4 regions of the Hypnocyclicus thermotrophus genome follow, and region 2 is predicted to be linked to each of the others. Evidence: riboswitches for the same ligand, from Rfam matches in the RefSeq annotation. Region 2 holds a riboswitch; each other region holds the start of a gene.
The links. Region 2 has a riboswitch for S-adenosylmethionine ahead of metK (methionine adenosyltransferase). Riboswitches for the same ligand answer to the same signal wherever they lie in the genome.
Positions count from the first base shown of each region.

Region 1: it holds a riboswitch for S-adenosylmethionine, as region 2 does, so the genes downstream of both, metE (5-methyltetrahydropteroyltriglutamate--homocysteine S-methyltransferase) here and metK (methionine adenosyltransferase) in region 2, are expected to answer to the same signal.
Region 3: it holds a riboswitch for S-adenosylmethionine, as region 2 does, so the genes downstream of both, metF (methylenetetrahydrofolate reductase [NAD(P)H]) here and metK (methionine adenosyltransferase) in region 2, are expected to answer to the same signal.
Region 4: it holds a riboswitch for S-adenosylmethionine, as region 2 does, so the genes downstream of both, EV215_RS10085 (O-acetylhomoserine aminocarboxypropyltransferase/cysteine synthase family protein) here and metK (methionine adenosyltransferase) in region 2, are expected to answer to the same signal.

Region 1 covers NZ_SOBG01000003.1:75,962-80,161, reverse strand. The annotation lists gene EV215_RS03940 (GAF domain-containing protein) at 1-579, opposite strand, end outside; gene EV215_RS03935 (ribonuclease H family protein) at 880-1,338, shown strand; SAM riboswitch class I at 1,390-1,512, shown strand; cobalamin riboswitch at 1,563-1,740, shown strand; gene metE (5-methyltetrahydropteroyltriglutamate--homocysteine S-methyltransferase) at 1,845-4,109, shown strand; gene EV215_RS03925 (LacI family DNA-binding transcriptional regulator) at 4,132-4,200, opposite strand, start outside.
Region 2 covers NZ_SOBG01000002.1:159,863-164,062, forward strand. The annotation lists gene EV215_RS02780 (MarR family winged helix-turn-helix transcriptional regulator) at 353-781, opposite strand; gene EV215_RS02785 (hypothetical protein) at 986-1,555, shown strand; SAM riboswitch class I at 1,631-1,724, shown strand; gene metK (methionine adenosyltransferase) at 1,796-3,004, shown strand; gene thrC (threonine synthase) at 3,066-4,200, opposite strand, start outside.
Region 3 covers NZ_SOBG01000001.1:408,133-412,332, reverse strand. The annotation lists gene EV215_RS01850 (response regulator transcription factor) at 1-93, shown strand, start outside; gene EV215_RS01845 (sensor histidine kinase) at 80-1,516, shown strand; gene metF (methylenetetrahydrofolate reductase [NAD(P)H]) at 1,602-2,477, opposite strand; SAM riboswitch class I at 2,535-2,657, opposite strand; gene EV215_RS01835 (WYL domain-containing protein) at 2,722-3,561, opposite strand; gene EV215_RS01830 (protein kinase domain-containing protein) at 3,609-4,200, opposite strand, start outside.
Region 4 covers NZ_SOBG01000011.1:26,051-30,250, forward strand. The annotation lists gene EV215_RS10735 (manganese efflux pump) at 1-36, opposite strand, end outside; gene EV215_RS10705 (manganese efflux pump MntP) at 30-332, opposite strand; gene EV215_RS10080 (hypothetical protein) at 362-1,660, opposite strand; SAM riboswitch class I at 1,865-1,985, shown strand; gene EV215_RS10085 (O-acetylhomoserine aminocarboxypropyltransferase/cysteine synthase family protein) at 2,165-3,445, shown strand; gene EV215_RS10090 (SpoIIE family protein phosphatase) at 3,484-4,200, opposite strand, start outside.

The DNA.
Region 1 (4,200 bases), on a different contig from region 2:
GAGTTTTTCCATTGAATTAGCTATTTCATAAAGAGAAAAAATACTTTCTTCTGATGTTATAATTTGTTTTTTCAATTCTTTTTTTATAAATTCGTTTTTATCAAATGTATCACGTAATTTATCATAATTCTCTTCTAAAATTTCAATTTTTTTTGTTAAAGTATTTATTTTGTCTGTATGATCATCTTTTACTTTACCAATAAAAATACCTGTAATATAAAACATTAACAAAAATTTATAATGAGAAAAATCATTAAAGAAAATAATAATATCTTTGTCTAATAAATAATAACTAAAAATAAAAAATCCACTTGCAATAGTACTTGAGATTAATGTTAGATAATTTCCATATCGAATAGCAATTAATGCAATAATTATTATATAGGGATGAATATTTAAATTAATAAATGTTTCTTTAAATGGTGAAAAATAAAAGTAATAAGTAAAAATACCTCCAAAAAGAATAATTGATTCAACTATAAGGAATATAATTTTTTTTATAATATTATTTTTTTCAGAATTAATTTCTATATTTTTGTATTTGATATTACCAATTGAAATTGATTTTATTTTTTTCATTTAAAACTTTTTGAGTGTTTTTGTCATAAGAAAAAATAAACATTGAACTAATAAATAGATTATTTATATTTTTGTCATTTATTTTTAAATTGTTTAAAATGATATTTTTAAGATGGAAAAATTTTTTTTCATATAAGATGTCTCCTTAAGCTATAGGTTATTATATTAATATACTAAAGTCTTTTAATTATTATATTTGATAAAATAGTATAAATCAAGTATAATATTATATTATAAACTAGTATAATATTATATTATAAACTGTTGATATTAAGAAAATATTAAAAAAGGAGATTTATTTTGGAAGAAATTATAATATATACAGATGGAGCATGTGCAAATAATCAAGAAAAAGAAAATACTGGTGGTTATGGTGCTGTATTGATGTATAAAGGTAAAATAAAAGAAATATTTGGTGGATATAAAAATACTACAAATAATAGAATGGAATTAATGGCGGTAATAGAAGCATTAAAACAATTAAAAAGAAAAGATATTCCAATAAAAGTATATTCAGATAGTAGTTATGTGGTAAACGGAATAAACATATGGATACATGATTGGATAAAAAAAGGAAAAATTAAAAAAAATTATGATTTATGGATGAAATTATATAATTTAAAAAAAGGTTTTAAAAAAATAGAATTTTTTCATGTAAAAGGACATAACGGAGATAGATATAATGAGATAGCAGATAGATTAGCTGTAAAAGGGAGTCAAATGTATGATTTGTTAGTTGATGAAAAAAATCTTGACTAATTTCACAAAAAGTTGTATTATTTTTATAATATAATTTTAAAATTTAATAAATTCTTATCAAGAGAAGCGGAGGGAACGGCCCTTAGATGCTTCAGCAACCTACCATTTAAGGTGTGGTGCTAATTCCGGGAATTATTGATTAAAAGTTTAAATCAAAAAATTCGAAGATGAGAGGTAGTTTATTTAGTAAAACTCTTTCATACTCGAAAGAGTTTTTTTATTAAAAATTATATATAAAAATAGGTGTACTTGTGCATAACAAGGAAGTTGGTGAGAATCCAGCACAGCCCCCGCTACTGTATTGTGGACGAAACCTTAAAAAAGTCACTGGAAGAGATTCTGGGAAGACAAGGGAGTAGGATGAAGCTAAGTCAGGAGACTTACCTATTTTAAAATTCTTCGGAGGGAAGGTGATATAATGAGGTTATTTTATGACGGTTCCTATTAATAACACTAAGATTTAAAGTTGTAATTTCAATGAAATAAAAATTAATAGGAGGAAAATTATGTATAAAACATCAGTGATAGGATTTCCTAGAATTGGAGAAAATAGAGAATTAAAAAAAATAGTAGAAAATTTTTTAAAAAAAGAAATAACAAAAAACGAATTATTAAAAGAAAGTAGTAATATCAGAAAAAAACATCTAAATATTTTAAAAGAAAATAGTATAGATTATATAACTATTAATGATTTTTCATTATATGATAATTTTTTAGATACGATATGTCTTTTAGGTGCGATACCCAAAAGATATAACGAATTAGAATTAGATGAATTAGATACTTATTTTGCAATGGCTAAAGGATATCAAAAAAATGATAAAGATGTAAAAGCACTTGCGATGAAAAAATGGTTTAATACAAATTATCACTATTTAGTACCAGAATTAGATAAAAATATTAGCTTTAATTTAAATCTAAAAAAAATATTAAGTGAATATAAAGAAGCAAAAGATTTAGAAATTACTCCTAAAATTTCTATAATTGGTCCTTATACTTTTTTAAAATTATCTAATATAAAAGAGGGAGATTTGGAAGATTATATTAATGATATCAAAGAAATTTATATAGAACTTATTCAAAATTTAAATAAACTTGATATTAGTTATATTCAGATTGAAGAACCAATTTTAGTAACAGACTTAAATAATAAAGATATTATTAATTTTGAAAATATATATAAGGAAATATTGAATGTAAAAGAGAAAAAAATATTACTTCAAACATATTTTGGTGATATTAGAGATATTTATGAAAATATCATTAAATTAGATTTTGATGCGATTGGTCTTGATCTAATTGATGGAGAATATAATTTTGAGCTTATAGAAAAATATGGAATAAATAATAAAGAGATATTTGCAGGGATTGTAAATGGGAAAAATATTTTTATAAATGATTATAAAAAAAGTATAGAAATTATAGATAGATTAGGAATAGAAAATTTAGTTTTATCGTCTTCTTGTTCTTTACTTCATTTACCATTTACAATAAAAAATGAAACTAGTTTAGATGAAAAATATAAAATTCTTTTATCATTTGCTGTAGAAAAATTAATAGAACTTAGAGAGCTAAAAAATATATTAGAATTTGAAGATTTTGAAAATCATAATAAATACAATGAAAATCAAAAAAAAATAAAATCAAAACAAAATTTAACAGAATTTTTAAATAATGAAGTAAAAGAAAAAGTTAAAAATTTAAAAGAAGAGGATTTTTATAGAAAAGAAAAATTTGATGAAAGAATAAAATTACAAAAAAAATATTTAAATTTACCAAAACTACCAACAACAACAATTGGTTCTTTTCCACAAACGTTGGAAGTTAGAAAAATAAGAAACAAATACAGAAAAAATGAGATAACAAAAAATAAATATAATGAATTTATTTATTCTAAAATAGAAGAAGTAATAAAATTACAAGAAAACTTAGAAATTGATGTGTTAGTACATGGTGAATTTGAAAGAACTGATATGGTAGAATATTTTGGTGAAAATTTTGAAGGTTTTTTAATAACTAAAAATGGTTGGGTACAATCATACGGTACTAGATGTGTAAAACCACCAGTAATATTTGGAGATATATCTAGAAAAGATAGTTTTACAGTGGAATATATAAAATATGCTCAAGAATTAACAAATAAGTATGTAAAAGGGATGCTTACAGGTCCGATAACGATTATAAATTGGTCATTTGTAAGAGAAGATTTATCAATTAGAGATATCGCTTATCAAATTGCTTTGGCGCTTCAAGATGAAGTTCTTGATCTTGAAAAATCTGGTATTAAAGTGATACAAATAGATGAAGCTGCACTTAGAGAAAAATTACCATTAAGAAAAGAAAATTGGAAAGAATATTTAGATATTGCAATAAAAGCTTTTCGGCTCACAAATAGTAAAGTAAAAGCAGATACTCAAATACATACACATATGTGTTATAGTGAATTTAAAGATATAATTAATGAGATAAAAGAATTAGATGCAGATGTTATTACAATTGAAGCAGCTAAATCAGATCTTTCCATGATAGATATATTGAATGAAAATAATTATGATAAAGAAGTAGGGCCTGGTGTTTATGATATACATTCACCAAGAATACCAAGCGTAGAAGAGTTTGAAACTGTTATAAATGAATTAACTAAGAAAATAGAAATAGAAAAATTATGGATTAATCCAGATTGTGGTCTTAAAACTCGAGGTAATAAAGAAACAATAGAAAGTTTAAGAAATATGGTAGTAGCAACAAAAAATATACGTAAAAATTTATAAAAAATCTTATTTTAAAAGCCCCTTATTTTGGGGGCTTTATTGTTTTTCTATTGATATAATTTGATTTTATTTTTTCTTGTTTAATTTTTGA
Region 2 (4,200 bases):
TAGTTATAAATTTTAAATTATTGATTTTATTATTTTAAATTGATATTTTTATAGTTCTCTTAGTTTTTTATTATTGATATATAATAAAAAAAGACCGTTCTAAGAACAGTCTTTATGTATAAATTATTTATCTATAAAAATTATATCTTAAAATTACTAAAAGATATAATCTAATAGATAGTATCGTTCTTAGATATGATACTACAGATTATATATTTAGTTGATTCAAGATATTCGTTTTTCCACCAGCTTTTAAATATAGTAACCATATCTAAAACACTCCTTTTTTATTATTTGTATTAATGTTATCATACTAAAAAACATAAATCAAGTTTTTTTTGAAATTTTAAAATTATTTTTCTAAAATTTTATTAAGAATATCAATTTGTTGTTTTATAGCAAAAATTTCGTTTTTTTCTAATGAAAAATTATTTAACAAGTTAGTAGGAATATTTTTTGCTTTATTTTTTAAATTTCTTCCTTTTGTAGTAAGAGAGATTATTAGATTTCGTTCATCAAATTTATTTCGATTTCTTTTTATGTATTCTTTTTTTTCAAGCTTTTTTAAAAGAGGGGTAAGAGTTCCAGAATCAAGAGAAAGAATTTTTCCTATTTCATTTACATTTATTCCATCTTTTTCCCATAATACAAGCATAGTAATATATTGAGTATAAGTAAGATCAAGTTTATTTAAAAGGGGTTTGTAAATTGTATTTATATTTTTCATCAATTTATATACACTAAAACAAAATTGATTTTCAATTTTTAAAATATCATTCATTTTTATTACCAACCTTTTTAAAATTTCTATTTAAATTATAACAAAAATAAAGTTAAAAATAAAGTTAAAAAATACATTATAATTAAAATAAATCTCAATAAATAAAAAAATTCTTTATGAATAAAAAAACAAAAAATAATATATATTTTTAAAAAAAATATGCTATACTAAATTGATTAAACTAAATAAAGGGGAGGATAATTTATGAAAAAACAACTTTTAATAAGAGCAATAGAAAATAAAGATGTGTGTGCAGTAGAAAGTGATGCATTAATTACAGCAGTTGATTCTAAAGGTATTTGGTGTGGACAAGTGGATATGGCTATTCGAAAAAATGTAGGTGATTATTATCATCAAGCATTATTAGGACATATTAGACAAAAAACAGGAACTTCTTTATTTGATGATGGGCAAGTAGTTTTAGTTGAAAAAGATGAAGGAATGAAAACAGCATTTAATAATATTATTTTTGTGATTGATGATTTAAGAAAACCTTTATCAGAAATTATATATAGTGGACTAGTAAAAGCTAATGAAGAAGAATATAAAATAGTATCCATGTCATCAATTAGAGCAGGAGAATCTTTTGGTAAAAAAGAAAAAACTTATGAAGAAATGGCAAAAGAAGTATTTAAAGGAATTAGAAAATTTTTAAATGAAACAGAAGAAGTAAAAATAGATAGATTGTTTATTTTAACATATGATAATGAAAAATATAAAAACCTTTTAATACAAGAATTTAATACAGATGAAGATTTAGTAGCAATATACTAAAATTTTTGTTTAATATTTATAAATTTTTATTGACAAAACATTAAAATTAATATATACTAATTTAGTCAAAAAAGCAAGTTATCAAGAGAAGTGGAGGGACCGGCCCAATGAAACTTCAGCAACCTACTGTAACCTTATTTAGTGTGGTGCTAATTCCGAGAGATGATAGAGAGTAGAGTAACCTCTTTCATTTCTGAAAGAGGTTTTTTATTATCTAAATATTTAGAAAAGGAGAAAAAAATGATAGAAAAAGGAAGAGTATTTTTCACTTCTGAGTCTGTTACTGAAGGTCATCCAGACAAAATGGCAGACCAAATCTCAGATGCTATACTTGATGCAATTTTAAAAGAAGACCCAAAAGCTAGAGTGGCTTGTGAAACTATGCTTACAACAGGACTTGTTGTAATAGCAGGTGAAATAACGACTGCAACTTATGTTGATTTTCAAAAAATTGTAAGAAATACAGTAAAAGAAATAGGATATACAAGAGCAAAATATGGATTTGATTTTGAAACTTGTGCAGTGATAAATTCTATTCATGAACAATCAGCAGATATAGCTATGGGAGTAGATGAATCTTTAGAAATAAAAGAAAACAAATCAAAAAAAGAGGATGAAAGAGAATTACTTGGTGCAGGAGACCAAGGAATTATGTTTGGTTTTGCTACTAATGAGACAGAAGAATTGATGCCAATGCCTATTATACTAGCACATAAATTAGCTAGAAAATTATCAGAAGTAAGAAAAAACAATACATTAGATTATTTAAGACCAGATGGAAAAACTCAAGTAACAGTAGAATATGTAGATGGAAAACCAGTTAGGATAGATGCAATAGTAATATCAACTCAACATGATTCTGATATTACACATGATAAAATAGAACATGATATGAAAAAATATGTTATAAATTCAATAATTCCAGAAGAATTATTAGATGAAAATACAAAATATTATATAAATCCAACTGGAAGATTTGTTATTGGAGGCCCTCACGGTGATGCTGGTCTTACAGGAAGAAAAATCATAGTTGATACTTATGGTGGAATGGGAAGACATGGTGGAGGAGCATTTTCTGGAAAAGACCCTACGAAAGTAGATAGAAGTGCCGCTTATGCTGCAAGATGGGTTGCTAAAAATATAGTTGCTGCAGGACTTGCTGATAAATGTGAAATACAGTTATCTTATGCAATAGGAGTAGCTAGTCCTACTTCAATAGCAGTAAATACTTTTGAAACAGGAAAAGTAGCAGATGATACTATAGTAAAAGCGGTAAAAAAAGTATTTGATTTAAGACCAGGGGCAATAATTCAAGATTTAGACTTAAGAAGACCTTTATATAGACAAGTAGCAGCTTATGGACATTTTGGTAGAATAGACTTAGATTTACCATGGGAAAAAACTAATAAAGTAGAAGAACTAAAAAAAATAGTAGAAGAATTAAAATAATTAATAAAAAGAGTGTATTTATATTTTATAAATACACTCTTTTATATTGTTTAAATTTTAGTTATTTAATTTTTAAAAAATCTGCGATAGTATCTTTCATTTTATTAGGATTAATTACAGTTTTATGTAAAATTTCTTTTTTATTAAGTTCGAAAACAGCTTTTGGGATTTCTAAATTTGTAATTTTAGAAAGTTCTTCAATTAATTCAAAATCAGATTTATTATCAAGATTTTTATCAATGATAGATTCTAATACTGCTCTAGTAAATTTAAAAGGGCTAGCAGTAGAAGCTATAAGAGTTTTAGTATCAGTATCATTTGTTTCTTCTAAATAATTTTCATATACTTTATATGCAACAGCAGTATGTGTGTCTATAACATATGAATATTTTTCATATACATTTTTAATTGTAGATTTTGTAGATTTATCATCAGCAAATCCACCATAAAATTTATTTAATTTTTCTTTTAAATTATTTGGTAATTCGTATTTACCATTGGTTTTTAAAGAATTCATTAATTCAATAATAAGTTTATCATTTTTATCTGTTAATGATTCAATAAATCTTTCAAGATTACTTGAGATTAGAATATCCATTGAAGGCGATATTGTAGTGTTAAATTCTCTATTTATATCATATATTCCAGTATTTAAAAAATCAGTAAGAACGTTATTTATATTACTTGCACATATAAATTTATTTACTGGTAGTCCCATTTTAAAAGCGTAATATGAAGCTAATATATTACCAAAATTTCCAGTAGGAACTACTACATTTATTTTATCTCCAGTTTTTATTTTATTATTTTTTATTAAATTAAAATATCCGTAAAAATAGTAAATGATTTGGGGAACTAACCTACCTATATTTATTGAATTAGCGCTAGAAAAAACATACCCGTTTTCATTTAAAATTTTATTAAATTCAGTGTCATTAAAAATATCTTTTACACCACTTTGAGCATCATCAAAATTTCCATTGATAGCTACAACAAATGTATTATCTCCAGTTTGAGTAACCATTTGAGCTTTTTGTACTTCGCTTACACCATCAGTAGGGAAAAATACAATTATTTTAATCCCTTCATTATTTGCAAAACCTTCTAAAGCAGCTTTTCCTGTATCACCACTTGTTGCAGTTAGGATAACTATATCTTTTTTTTCATTATTTTTTTCTTTTGAGAGCTTCATAAAT
Region 3 (4,200 bases), on a different contig from region 2:
ATAAAAACCATAAGAAAAAAAATAGGAAATATAATTAAAACTGTGCATGGAGTTGGATATAAATATGAAGGTGAGATAAATGAAATTAAATAAAAAAATAGGTTTAATTGTAAGTAGTGTAATGTTTATAGTTTTTATAATTTTATTTTTTGTAGCTAGACATATTGCAATTCCTACATATATAACATATAAGAAAGCTCAAATAAAAGAAGTAAGAAAACTTATTGAAAAAGGAGAAAATGTAAAATTACTTCAAGAAAAGTATTTAGTAGGAATAATTCAAGTTAATTTAAAAGAAAAAAAAACTAATGAGCTAAAAGAACAGTTAAAAAAAAGAATAAATGAAAAATTTAAAAATATTAGAGAAAGACCGCCAATACCACCAGAAATAGAGCAGGCCTTTTTAGAATTTCAACATAGCAATAAAATAAATGAAAAGTTTTATTTGAAAGAAATAAGGACAAAACAGCTTAATGCAAATATTTTACTTTATAAATATGTCAAAAAAAATGGAGAAGCAATATTTATATCAGCAATACTTACACGATTAGATGAAATTTTTGGAATAATCACTCTTTTTTCATTGATAATGTTTATAGTGATATATTTAGTAGTAATTATAGTAATAAATATATTAGTATCTAAAAAATTGATAAATCCAATTATAAAAATAAAAAATATAACGTATAAAATGGCAGAGCTTGATTTTAAAGAAAAGATTGATATAAATAGTAAGGATGAATTAGAGGAACTTGCAAAAAGTATAAATTTTTTATCAGAAGAACTTGAATTAAATATAAATAAATTGAAAGCTGATATTAAGAAAAAAGAAAAAATAAATGAAATTCAAAAAAGATTTTATTCAAATATGAGCCATGAATTAAAAACACCATTAGCTATAATTCAAGGTTATTCTAAAGGATTAAAAGATAATATAAAACCTCAAAAAAGAGATTTTTATTATGAAGTTATTCAAGAAGAAATAGAAAAAATGGTATCAATAATTAATAATCTTATTAATATAAATAAAATAGATATAGAAGAGATAAATAAAGAAAAAATAGAAATAAAAGAATTTATTATAAATGTTTTAGAAAAATATAATTTAGATATAGAAGAAAAAAATGTGAAGTTAGATTTAAAATTAATTGATAAGTCGGTGTTAGCTGATAAAAAAGGAATAAAATCTGTTGTAGATAATATATTGTCAAATGCATTTGTATATGTAAAAGAAAATGGAAAAATAAAAATCAATGTTGAAGAATTTGGAGAAAATACAATAAAAATTTCAATATTTAATGAAGGTAAAAATATACCAGAAGAAAGTTTAGATTATATTTGGCGACCTTTTTATAGAGCTGATGACTTGGAGGAAAGAAAGTATGGTGGAACAGGGCTTGGATTAGCTATAACAAGTGGGATATTAAAAAATCATAATTCAGATTTTGGAGTAATTAATAAAAAAAATGGAGTAGAATTTTACTTTACACTAGAAAAAGCTATAAAAGATAATTAAAAAAATTTAATTATGAAAAACACTGCAACAATAAATTTATTATTTGTTGTTGCAGTGAAAATAAAATTTTACTATAAATTTATACTTATTTTATAATATATTCTATATCTTTTACTATTTTTCTAGTGGTATCTATTTTATTCATTGTATAAAGATGAATTCCATCTATACCCCAGGCAACTAAATCAATTATCTGCTCAGTAGCATAAGCGATTCCAGCTTCTTTTAATGCTTCAGGATTATGCTCATATTTATCAAGAATTCTTTTAAATTTTGGACTAATAGAACAATGTGATAATGAAAAAATTCTTTTCATTTGTTTTGCATTTGTTACAGGGATAATACCAGCAGCAAAAGGAACATTGATTCCTAATTTATCAGTTTTTTCTTTAAATCTATATAGTATCTCATTATCTAAAAATATTTGAGAAATAAGAAATTCTGCTCCTAAATCAACTTTTCTTTTTAAATTAAATAAATCCATAAGATCATTTGTTTCAAAATGTCCTTCAGGATAATATGCTCCTCCAAGAGAAAAATCCATATTTTTATTTTTTATATATGTAATAAGATCGCTAGCATAATTAAAATCACCTTTTATGGGCTCTCTATCTATTGGATGATCACCACGCAATGCTAAAATATTTTCAATGTTATTTTCTTTTAATTTATATAATATATCGTCTATTTCATTTTTTTTTGCCTCAATACATGTAAGATGAGCAAGAGATTCAATATTATATTTATTTTTTATTCTTGAAGCAATTTCTACAGTCCGTCCTCTAGTACTTCCACCAGCACCATAAGTTACACTTATAAAATCAGGGTTAAATTTTGATAATTCGTCAATTGTATTATAAATAGTATCAATAGGATGTTTACTATTTGGTGGAAATATTTCAAATGAGAATACAGGTTTTTTACTTTCTTTTTTTTGCATATATATGTCTTTTATTTTCATAATCCCTCCTAAAAAAAATACTTCTTTCAAAGTAGAAAGAAGTAGTATAAACTATATCTCTCATCTTTGAATTATTGATTTAATTTTATTAAATCAATTAATTCACGGAATTAGCACCACACATTAAAGTAGGTTGCTGAAGTTTCTTAGGGCCGTTCCCTCCACTTCTCTTGATAAGTTGTATTATTTTATTAAGACTAATTTTACACTAAATTATATATAAAGTAAAATATATTATATATATTTAATCTATATAATTTTTTAAAGTATTAATTAAGTAATTTTTTATTTTTTCTCGAAGTTCAAGAGGTTCTAATATTATAACTTCAGATAAAAACTGTCTAAAATATAGAAAAGCTTTTTCTGTAGAGGCTTCGAATTCGAAAATATCATTATTTTTACTTAAAAGTTTTGGTCTATGTACTGTATACGTTTTTAAAAGACTTTCACCTTCTTTTGTAAGTTTTATTTTTACTATTTTTCCATGTGATAAAAATGGATCAAAATTTTTTCTAATAGAATCAATATATTTTTTATCACGTCTTAATACTTTTTCAGAGAGTTCAGATATAAAATCTATATTTTTTAATTTATAATTTTTATATTCTTTCGAAGTACAGCAGTAACAAAACAGATAATTTTCTTCACCTTGTTCATCACGTTTGATAAAATAGGGCTCAATTATTTTTATTTTTTTCTTATATTTAATTTTAATTTTATTTTTATTTTCAATAGCTAAAATAATTTTTTGTACTAAATCAGAAAAAACAAAAAGTTCGCGTTTATATTTAAAATTGGAACAATAATATTTAAATAATTCTCTAAAAAATTCTGCTTCTACCGCTACTTTATTTATTCGTAATATATTATAATAAATTTCTTTATTTTTTAGATTTAAGTCAAATTGAATAATTTTTCTAAGTGATTTTCCTTGAGATTTTAATAAATCTTCATTTTCACGTTTATATTTATATTTATCTAAAATAAAATTACAGAGTTTATTGTTATTTATGCCAAAATCTTCTATATCATTTTTAATAAGTCTGTATATATCTTCGGGAACAGTTACTCTAATTTTTTTCATTTTTTACCTCTTAATTATATATTAAATAAAGCAATCAAAAGTTAACTTTATATCTTAAATGCAAGTATTGTGATATCATCTCTTTGAGAAGTATCTTTCATAAAAGTAGATAATTCTTGTAAAATTAATGTTTTTTGAACTGCTAAATCTTTATCGGCTATATTTAAAATAAGATTTTCAAATCTATTTATACCATACTTTTCATTTTTATTATTATTTTGATCTACAAAGCCATCGCTAAACATATATATAATATCATTTTTTATTACTTCAAATTCAATCGTATTAAATATTTTTTCATTTTTTCTATGGACCCCACCAATTGAGAATTTATTACCCTTTATCTCTTTTAGCTTCCAAGTGTTATTTTCCTTTCTCAAAATATAAATATTTCTTTTAGCACCAGAAAAATATATTTTATTTTGATAAAGAGTAACTATAGCTGTTTCCATACCATCTATTTGCTCAAATTTTTTATTTGTATTGTTATGTTTAAGATATTTTTTAAAATCATTATCAAGTTGTTTTAATATTTTAGATGGATTAAGAAGTAAGTTATTGATTAATAACTTATCTAATAAAATAGAGCCAATCATCGATAAGAATGCACCAGGAACCCCATGACCAGTGCAATCAGAT
Region 4 (4,200 bases), on a different contig from region 2:
AGCAATAGCAAGAAGAATAAGGTTATAGTTTAACATTTACCATTTCTTTCGCATTGTTCCTCTTTGTATGCTTCATGTAGCATTTTAAGACCTATTCCAATTAATAAAACAGATCCAATTATATTATTATAATTATGAACTAAATTATAAATACTTTTTCCTAAAAAAAATCCTAATAATGGCATGAATGCCTGAAAAATAGAAAAAGTAAGTGCTACAGTAAGTGCTTGGTTTATTTTTAATCTTTTAACAGCAACACCTTGAGATATAGATACTGCAAAAGCATCCATTGCTAATCCGATACTTAATAAAATCAATGTAAAAATAGTCATAAATTCTCTACCCCTTTATAAAATTTTTATTAATTTTTTTTATCTAAAATAAAGCTTAGCATATCATCTACATTTTGTTTATAGTACATATTACCACAATGACCACCATATGGATAAATAAAACTACGTCCTTTGAAAGTGTCTTTTAACCATTTAACTTCTTCAGGAAGTAAAATAGATTCATCTTCATTTATGGCAACATACATATTTTTTTTATTTTTTAAATAATCTGTAATACTCATCATATTGGCCATATCTATAAGTTTTTCTTTTGTTAAAGTAGGGTCATCTTTTTTTAAATTTTCAAGAACATATTCATTGAAATACTTTATATAACTCATATTATTAGCTTTTTTGTAATATTTAGTAATAGAATCAAATTTAGACAATTTAGTATCTTTAGGAACTATTTTTCCAAGATTATTTTTAATATCACTAATAAATGATATATTAGTTATAGAATTTCTAAAAGAAAGACCAATAAATATTTTAAATTTTTCTTCAGTAAGTCCAAGTCCTTCTAAGTTATAAGAGTTATCTTTGATTATATTTAAATCAAGATTTATATGATCATGTGGATAAATATTAAAAAATAAATTTTCTGTATTTGAAATAAAATTATTAACATCAGAAATTTTATTTGGGAAATATTTTTCAACTAAATCATCAAGAATGATAGATGAAGTATATAAGTTTACAGCAGGATTAATTATAAATATTTTTTTAAAATTAAAATAATGTTCTTTGTCATCAAGTTTTGACACAAAAGCAGCATGAGTTCCTCCTAAACTATAACTTACTAAATATATATCAGTATATTTAATTTGTTTTTTTATTATTTCATGAGCTTTTTTCATTACTTTGTATAAATCTTTTGAATCTTTTTCTATAATTCCAGTATATCCATAAGAAGATGAATTTATTAAAAATGATGGATGACTAGGGGATGTGAGAGAAACTACATGAAATCCATTATTATAAAAAACATCTCTTAAAAATTTTGTTTTTGGAGCATTATAGTAACCTCCTGTACCCGAAAAAATATATACAAGAGGGGCCTTTTTTTTCTGTTTTGCTAATGAAAAAATGTTTTTTTTAGCAAACCAAAATATTTCAGGGATATTATTTGTTTTATTTATTTGTAGTTTATATAATGAAACAACAGGTTTTTTTTTGATTTTATACTGCAATCTAGGAGGAGTTCCTATTGCGGTACTTGTAAATCTATTTTTAAATGGAAATTTATAATTTTCTTCATTATATATTTTTGTATTACAAAATGTTAAACTTATGTTTAATAAAAACAAAAGAAATATTAATTTTTTCATAGGTTTCTCTCCTTTATTACTTTGGCATTATTAATAGTTTAACATAAAAATTAAAAGAGGTAAACTATTTCTATATTTAAATTAAAAACTATTATTATTTTAAAGAAATAATAATTTTTAAAAAAAATTTTGACAAATTTAATAAAAAAACTTTACAAAACTACTTTTTTATTGTATACTTCTATTAAGTCAAAACTGAACAAAAACTCATCAAGAGAAGTGGAGGGAACGGCCCTTAGAAACTTCAGCAACCTACCTTATGGTGTGGTGCTAATTCCGTGAAATAATTGATTTAAAAATTTAAATCAAAATTCGAAGATGAGAGAGATAAAATTAAGATTTTAACTCTTCTCATTAGAGAAGAGTTTTTTTTATAAATATTATTTACTAAAAGAATAAACAAAAAATAAATAGAGAATAAAGATAAATAATTATGTAGATAATAAGTTTATAAAAATAATAATTTATAAAAAGTAAAATAAAAAAACTAAGGGGGAATTAAATATGAGTAAAAATTTAAAATTTGAAACATTACAATTACATGCAGGACAAAAACCAGATAGTGAAACTGGTTCTAGAGCAGTACCTATTTATCAAACAACATCTTATGTATTTAAAGACACAGATCATGCTGCAAATTTATTTGCTTTAAAAGAAGCTGGAAACATTTATACAAGAATAGGGAATCCAACAACAGCAGTACTTGAAGAAAGATTAGCAGCACTTGATGGTGGAGTAGGAGCTTTAGCGGTGGCTTCTGGTTCTGCAGCAATAACATATGCTTTACTTACAGTGGCAAAAGCTGGTGATGAAATTGTAGCGGCAAGAAATCTTTATGGTGGAACATTTAATTTACTTTCAAATACAATTAATGATTTTGGGATTACAACGAAATTTGTTGATCCTGATGATTTAGAAGGATTTAGAAATGCTATTACAGAAAAAACAAAAGCAATATATATAGAAACAATAGGAAATCCAAATTGTACTCTTGTTGATGTAGAAGCAGTTGCTAATATAGCACATGAAAATGGGTTACCATTAATAATAGATAATACTTTTGCGACACCATATCTTTTTAAACCGCTAGAGCATGGAGCAGACATTGTAGTTTATTCAGCTACAAAATTTTTAGGGGGGCATGGTACAAGTATTGGTGGAATAATTGTAGATGGTGGAAAATTTGATTGGGCAAAAAGTGGAAGATTTGATAATTTTACAACGCCAGATCCAGGGTATCATGGATTAAAATATTCAGATTTAGGGGCACCTGCATTTATATTAAAAGCCAGAGTAAAACTCCTTAGAGATACAGGAGCAGCAATTAGTCCATTTAATGCATTTTTAATATTACAAGGGATAGAAACACTTAGTCTTAGATTAGAAAGACATATAAAAAATGCTAGAAAAATAGTAGAATATTTAAATAATCATGAGTTAGTAAAATGGGTAAGTTATCCTGAATTAGATGAAAATGAAAATAAAGCTTTAGCAGGAAAATATTTTCCTAAAGGTGTAGGTTCGATATTTACATTTGGAATAAAAGGTGGCGTAGAGGCAGGTAAAAAGTTCATTGATAGTGTAGAATTATTTTCACACTTAGCAAACGTTGCAGATGCAAAATCATTAATTATTCATCCAGCAAGTACTACTCATGGACAACTTTCAGAAGAAAAATTAAAAGAAGTAGGGATAAAACCTGAAACTATTAGATTGTCGATAGGATTAGAAAATGTAGATGATTTAATAGCGGATTTAGAACAAGCTTTTAATAAAATTAAATAAAAAAAGAGGCTCTTATTATAAGAGCTTCTTTTTTATAATTATTTAAATTTTATTCCTATCAGAGTAATATCATCTCGTTGAGTTTCTTTACCTTTCCATTTCTTTAAATTTTCAATAATAATTTTTTTTTGTTCATCTAATGGTTTGTGAGCTATTTGATCTAAATCATTTATTAATCGTTTTTTTGAATAACCAAAATTTTTTGGACCACCATTTTGGTCAGTATATCCATCAGTAGATAGATAGATTATTGTATCTGAAGTTGCATCAAATTTATATTCTGTATAATCGTAATGATCTTTTGATTTTATATATCCAATACTTTGGCGATCACCTTTAAATGTTTTAATAACTCCATTTTTTGATAAATACATTGAAAGCTTTGTTCCTACAAAGATAGATTTTTTACTAACTGAATTATATTTTATAAGAGAAATATCAAGTCCATCATCTGATATTTTTTGACTATTTTTATTGAAATATGTCTTTATTCTATGATTTAATCCATTTAATATTTCAGAAGGTGATATCTCTTTTGTAATTAATTCATTTAAAAATGAACTTGTAGCCATTGTCATAAAAGCACCAGGGACACCATGCCCAGTACAATCAATAACAGCGAAATAAATAATTTCTTCTATTTTTTTTCCAAAATAAAAATCTCCACCAACCACATCTTTTGGTTGCCAAATAATAAAAAAGTCTTTAAAATTTTCTTTTAAAAATTTTTTTGAAGGTAAAATATAGTTTTGAAT